DNA from 3 places in the Paenibacillus sp. BAC0078 genome. Region 2 is predicted to be linked to each of the others. Evidence: riboswitches for the same ligand, from Rfam matches in the RefSeq annotation. Region 2 holds a riboswitch; each other region holds the start of a gene.
The links. Region 2 has a riboswitch for cobalamin ahead of ACX1DY_RS18555 (anaerobic ribonucleoside triphosphate reductase). Riboswitches for the same ligand answer to the same signal wherever they lie in the genome.
Positions count from the first base shown of each region.

Region 1: linked by a shared signal. The riboswitch ahead of ACX1DY_RS21335 (DUF4430 domain-containing protein) and the one ahead of ACX1DY_RS18555 (anaerobic ribonucleoside triphosphate reductase) in region 2 are both predicted to bind cobalamin.
Region 3: linked by a shared signal. The riboswitch ahead of ACX1DY_RS14290 (energy-coupling factor ABC transporter permease) and the one ahead of ACX1DY_RS18555 (anaerobic ribonucleoside triphosphate reductase) in region 2 are both predicted to bind cobalamin.

Region 1 covers NZ_JBTLRW010000012.1:142,844-145,106, forward strand. The annotation lists gene ACX1DY_RS21335 (DUF4430 domain-containing protein) at 1-1,252, opposite strand, end outside; cobalamin riboswitch at 1,430-1,636, opposite strand.
Region 2 covers NZ_JBTLRW010000009.1:242,565-244,827, reverse strand. The annotation lists gene ACX1DY_RS18560 (MTH1187 family thiamine-binding protein) at 109-417, opposite strand; cobalamin riboswitch at 768-999, shown strand; gene ACX1DY_RS18555 (anaerobic ribonucleoside triphosphate reductase) at 1,301-2,263, shown strand, end outside.
Region 3 covers NZ_JBTLRW010000006.1:309,995-312,257, forward strand. The annotation lists gene ACX1DY_RS14285 (ArsR/SmtB family transcription factor) at 1-689, opposite strand, end outside; cobalamin riboswitch at 846-1,045, shown strand; gene ACX1DY_RS14290 (energy-coupling factor ABC transporter permease) at 1,233-2,000, shown strand; gene ACX1DY_RS14295 (energy-coupling factor ABC transporter substrate-binding protein) at 1,997-2,263, shown strand, end outside.

The DNA of each region.
Region 1 (2,263 bases), on a different contig from region 2:
CGGCTGAAATGCCGCCGATGCCCGTAACATAACTGCCGGAAGGATTCGTGAGCTTGAGCCCCTTCGCCAAAGCTACCTTCTCAAGCGCGTCAAGAGCATTGCTGGCATAGGCTTTGCCTTCGCCCAGTGTTTGTTCCGGTCCTTCGATCACCAGCGGCACATAGACTAGCGGATTCTGCGCTACCGGTTTGGAAAAATCATACAGCTTGCCGTTTGCCCCGCCGCTGAACAGGTTATAAGCCACCAGCGCCTGAAAGGCCTGCTCGGTAGCCAGCGCGTTGGCGCTACCGCCCTGCGTATGGGCGAAGGCTCCGCTTGCGAGACGGAAGCTTAGCAGTCTGCCTACAAGCTCCGTTCCATTTTTGGTGAACTCTGCACTGGCAGGGTCCACGCCGTAAGAAGACAGGCCGATAATGGCCTGGGCTACACTTTCGCTGCTATCTCCGTAGCCACCGTTGCTGCCCTGCTTGGCAGACAGCCAGGCTACTGCTTTTTGCCCTGCTGCTCCTGCAGCGGGATCATTTTTATGCGCAGCCAGCGCCGCCAGCACGATCGCGGTCATATCCGGGTCGCTCGCTCCCGGCAACAGTGCAAAGCCGCCGTCGCTGTTCTGTTTGGACAGAATTTCGCTCAGCAATTTTGCCTGATTCCATTTGGCATCGGCTGGAGGCGTATAGCTGCCCGAATCCAGCGCAAGCAGCGCGTATACCGGAGCATTCAGCGTCTGGCCGCTGATTTTGTCGCTGTTATAGATGCGCTCTAGCAGATTATAGCCCGCTGCCGAGCCGCTGCCCGCAAAGTTCGTGGGGTCGCCGCCAATCGCCCGCACCGCGAGCACTATCCGCGCATAGTCCGTAGCGTTCGGGAAACTGCCCCCCTCCGCCTGCACCTTCTGCACGAGCGCCTGAGCATAACTCTCCGGCACACGGTAACCCGCTTGGGCCAGACCTATAGCCTGCCATTCGGATGTCACACCGCCGCCCAAAATATACTCGGCAGCTGTATATGTAGCTTGCGAGACAGTAACCTCTCCACCGGATGCCACCGCACCAGCTGCAGCTAAGGATTCCTTAGTTGCAGAAGCATCTGCCGCATATACGGCTTCCGTAACACTGCTAACTCCCGTAGTTGCGGAGGACTCTGCTGCGGCAAAAGCCTCTCCCGCCGGAACAACAGCGTTCCCTGTAATCGAAAGCACCAGCAATAAGACCAGACCAAGCGTAAAGGACTTGGCAGATAAAAATGTCTTCATTTTCAACCTCTTTTCTATAAAATGGATTGCACCGTGCAGCAGTAAAATAACCGCTGCAACATAAAAGACCGCCCTCGTAAAGGGCGGCCCGGGAAGAATACAAATTAAGGCTGCGGTGCTCAAAGCTCCGTACGCAGTCCATCTGCAATGTTCCCCATTCTCACCCCACGAAGAATAGAAACAGTTAAGAAAAAGGCAGGTCTCCTGGCTTATGCCTCATCGCTGCTCTTGGCCTTCCCATCCTTCTATCCGGACAGTGGCCGCTCTAAGAGCCGCTCCGCATTTACAGTGGCGGGACCGCGCCGGACTTGCACCGGCCTTCCCTTTTAAGCTGATTCTATTGTTTTCACGAATAGAACCCGCACCTTTTTCAATAGCTTATAAAATTTTAATATTCTTAATCATATCTAGTATTCCCGTGTATGTCTATAGAAAAGCTGTTTCATCGCCGCGGCGGGATGGGAGTGGTGGTAAGTGGCGCGGGGAGTAACGGGGGTAGCTGGACTAGCGGGAATAGCGGGGGTTGCGGGGTAGCGGGAATAGCGGGAGTTGCGGGAGTTGCGGGGGTTGCGGATCGGGGCATAATGGGCAGCGGCACGTGCAGGGCGATAGGCAAGCGGCTCGGCCGGCAGAAATAGGTGGAAAAAAGTACACTAATTCCTCCAGCACTGTCTCCAGGGGGAAAATAGGTGGAAAAAGTATCACTAAAACAGCGCTTCTCCCCACCAGAGGACGAAATATGCCCGATTAGTTTACTTTTTTCCACTTAATACTGAAATATCTTTGTTGTTACTTGAATTAGTGGGAGAAAATCCACTTAGCGCTCATGAGCTGCATTCGAAAATTAGCAAAGATGCGCTGGAGCCGGAAATTGAGCTGAGTTGAGCCTCTGCTAGTATTTGTGGAAGTCGATCTACTGTGGGTAAGGTAAGCGTTCGTTGGTGGATGAGTGGTGATGGGAGGCAGGTCGCACTTGGCAGGAGAGCTATAGCTGCTGTTGAGCTGGGGTAC
Region 2 (2,263 bases):
AAACAAAATACATTATACAGCGTCTGGAGAAAAACGCAACCCTTTCTCTCACAGTTCTTGCCTTTAACCCCAGCCTGCCCGCTCTTCGTTCAGACTAGTCTCTCAGAACTATTGCTCCAGCAGCTTGCGCTCCACCGACTCCAGCTTGCTGCGGCTCGTTGAGACCTTGTCGCGGCGGTCATCTATCTTAAGTGAAGTAGAGACACGCTGCGCACCCGCTGAGAAAGGAGATTCGTGCAGCGCTTCTACAGCAGCGAGAATCCGCGGCAGCGGTCCTTCGATAATCGTACCCATAGATGTCAGCTCGTAGGTAATGCCCTCCACCGTCTCCAGCACCCGCTGCATATCGGCCACATAGCTGCTGAGGCTGGTGCTGCCTGTGCCGATCGGAATTACGGTTACTTCGCCAATAGCCATTCGAAATCCCTCCTATATATAAGTCTCCAGTCCCTTCTATTGTAACAACTCCTGTCTGGCGTCACAAATCGCCTGAAGTCCCAGCATCCCTTCCCTCGAAATCCTATGATTGCACTCACTGCAGATATGAAGCCTTTGTGGCGTTTTTTGGGACAATTTATGAATCGGATTCGGAAAAATTTGTCGTTATTCTGTGGATTATCTGTGGATGAATTGTGGACTAACTCCGGAACATCTGTGGACTAGCTGTGGATCATCTGTGCGTAAAGCGGCTGAACCCGCCCGGGGCGCGGACTTGCAAAAAAGTATTTACAAACACAATATATTGGGTTAATTTTATATAGCGACAACAAAATATAGTGGAATCAGGTGCTTCACCTCTACAGGAGTGCTGAAGCTTAATAGGGAAGCGCGGTGCAAATCCGCTGTGGTCCCGCCACTGTAACCGGATGCTCGACAGCGTCATGAAGCGCTGCAGAGCAGTATCCTGAGGCTCACGCCACTGAGGGACATTCCCCCCTTGGGAAGGCGCCTTAAGGATTCACCGGAAGCCAGGAGACCTGCCTGTTTCCGGGCACCATCATTTACGCCTGCGAGGAACAGGAGAGGTGTCCGCATGCGGCCTGCACAAGCAGATTTAGCCTTCCCTAAGACGGGGAGCCAAGGCTGCCGATACCTGAAGGCGATATTCCCTATTGCCTTCAGGTATCGGCTTCTGCGGGAAAGCTTATTTCCATGGAGACCATCCGCAAATATCCGCGCTCCGGTTATTTGCGCCACGCATCCGGGCATTTTCCGCCTTCCTCGGCGGGAGATGCTTTTTTATTAATGTCAGTTAGCCTGGTTAGAACGTTCTTATATATCGAGAGGAGAGTGCTGCACAATGACGCTGCTGGAGAAACGGTACAACGCTGAACAAACTACACAAGAGGTTATGTTAGAGGAAGTTATCCATTTGGGGCGCGATATTATCGACAGCCGGGATTTGGATCTGCTGCGTGAGAATGCCAATTTGAACGGGGAGAGCTTTTCCGGCAAAATGAGCAAGTTCGGCAGTGAATACTCCAAGTGGTATGCCCGTAACTTCACGATGCCGCCGCAACTGGTGCAGGCTTCCCTCGATAACGTGGTGTATGTCCATGACCTGGACCAGTACGTCATCGGAACGACCAACTGCATCTTTATCCCGTTCGAGCGGCTGCTCCGCGAAGGCTTCAACACCGGCAACGGCAGTGTGCGGCCACCGAACTCGATTATGACCGCGATGTCACTGGTGGCAATTATTTTCCAGTCTCAGCAAAATGCCCAGTACGGCGGCGTGTCCGCCAACAAGCTGGATTTTGATCTGGCTCCTTATGTAACTAAGTCCTTCGCCAAGCTGTTCCGCAAGGGACTGGAGTACTTCGAAGAAGGACAAGCCGGTGAGCATCTTGGCGAAGTTAACATGAGCCGCAGCGATCTGGCTAAGCAGTATCCGCGGGCCTTCCGCTTTGCGCTGAAGGAGACGGAGAGCGAGACACTGCAGGCGGCAGAGAGCATGATACATAACCTGAATACGATGTCCAGCCGCTCGGGCGGTCAGATTCCTTTTACCAGTATTAACTATGGTACCTGCACTTCGCCAGAGGGCCAGCTTGTCATCAGCTCGCTGCTGACGGCGACCATGAACGGCCTGGGCAGCGGTGAAACGCCGGTGTTCCCTATCCAGATCTTCAAATGCAAGCAAGGTGTCAACCAGCAGCAGGGCGATCCTAACTATGAGCTGTTCCTAAAGGCCGCCGAGTGCTCCGCGCGCAGACTGTATCCGAACTTCGCCAATCTCGATGCGCCGCTCAACCTGCAATAT
Region 3 (2,263 bases), on a different contig from region 2:
AGACCATACTGATTGGTAAGCGGATGCCACCAGGCGGGCGTATATTTGCCTCTGCTGTCTCCATAGTCACCGGGACTTGTCCAGTAGCCCAGCTTGACGCCGTTCAGTGTAAAGGTGATGTCAGAGGGCCAATTATTATTGATGGACGGAGCCTCGGAGGCAATTTCCATCGTAATGACCAGTTCCTCCGGCTGCTCACTGGACAGCAGAAAGTTGGGGATTTTATACTCGACGTAGCCTTTGCCGAACCAGAGAATCGCCGCATTCATCCGCTCCAGATCCCAGAAATAACGCGGGTCGTCGAAACTGCCGATGATTTGCTCTGTAGTGGCCAGCCCGCAGGTCGGCTCAATCTGAAAGTCGGAATAATGCCCCACGGGCAGCTCGATGCGGTAGCTTTTGCGTTCGGCTCTCCCCGGGCCGGGAAAAATAATCTCCGCACCTTCTGCGGCTAGCGTGCAGATCTTTTGCAGACCGCTCCGCCCGGGGGCCATATGTGTCTGAATCAGCCCGGCAGTCTCCAGCTTGCGGACATGCATGGTCATAATGGCGCTGCTGAGCTTGGCCGCTGATGCCAGCTCCTTAACGTTCATTGGCTGAACGGCAAGCATGCGGAGCATGCGGAGGCGCACGGCGCTCGATAAGGCTTCGTATACAGGCAGTGATTCTTCGGTAAGATCGAGTTTCATAGACAGCCTCCAGGACAGGTTAGAAAATAAGAATTCATATATAGTTAATAATTATATTATTCAAATGAGCTTCTTACAAGCTATGCAGCTCTTTACAGGGGCTTCCACTTTTATCACAGACACCGGCCGGCCATGTCCGCTATGATGTACAGGATGAATCAGCGATGAAAACAAGGTGCCTTTGATCGTACAAAGTACCTCAAGGGGTAACAGGGAATCGGGTGCAACTCCCGAGCGGTCCCGCCACTGTAAGGAAAAGCCAGCCTTCACGATGTCACTCGGCAGAGCGCCGGGGAAGACGGGGGCATGGCGCCAGCATTCCAAGCCAGGAGACCTACCTTGTTTGCGCACACACGACTCTACGCGGATAGGAGCGGTGTACGAAGAGGTTCAGAGAAGAGGGTGTGCCTGCAGAATCTTACCGGCGGGAAAGCAGCCTTCTCTTTGTGATCTTTCGACGTACATATAACTCCCACCCTCTGAGGGCGGGGGTTTTTTTTGGTTTGCAGCAGAAGAACAACTGATGAAAGGATGGAGGAGAGAATGAACAAGCGCAGTTTTTGCAGCTTCGCAGTGCTGGTTGTCGGATTTACGGTTTATTTTGCGCTGAATGAGCCGGGTACAGCCGAAGCGATGCATATTATGGAGGGCTTTTTGCCGATAGGATGGGCTGTATTCTGGTGGGTGGCCTTTGTGCCGTTCTTTGTGCTTGGAATCATGAAGCTGAAAAAGCTGACCCAAGACAATCCCGAGCTGAAGCTGCTGCTTGGGCTGTCGGGTGCTTTTACCTTTGTATTGTCCGCACTCAAAATGCCTTCGGTAACCGGGAGCAGCTCACACCCTACAGGGACGGGACTTGGCGCCGTGATGCTGGGGCCGCTGCCGATGAGCGTGATCGGTTCCATTGTGCTGCTGTTTCAGGCGCTCTTGCTGGCGCACGGCGGAATAACCACCCTCGGGGCGAATGCGTTCTCGATGGCTGTCGCGGGTCCTTTTGCCGGATATGCAATTTATAAGCTGACGATGAAGCTGACGGAACGTGAAAAGCTGGCAGTGTTCTGCGCAGCGGCGGCGGCCGATCTGATGACCTATGTTGTCACGTCCTTTCAGCTTGCGGCGGCTTTTCCGTCGGCGGACGGCGGCATGCTGGCTTCTTTTGTTAAATTCGGCGGCATCTTTGCCGTGACCCAAATTCCGCTGGCCATCAGCGAGGGGCTGCTTACCGTGCTGCTGTGGAACTGGCTGAAGGCCTATAGCCCGCAGGAACTGTCGCTCTTGAAACGGGGAGCCAAAGGAGGAAGCGCAGAGTGAAAAACAAATGGAAAAACGGGCTGATGCTGCTGGCGGTTGTTCTGCTCGTGGTGCTGCCGCTGCTGCTGGTGAACGGGGAATTCGGAGGAGCCGACGATGCGGCGGAGGGAGCGATTTCGGAGATTGATCCTAACTATAAACCTTGGTTCAAACCCCTGGCCGAGCTGCCGGGAGAAACGGAAAGTATGCTGTTTGCGCTGCAGGCGGCAATTGGAGCCGGAATTATCGGCTATACGATTGGCCTTATGAAGGGAAAACGGGAG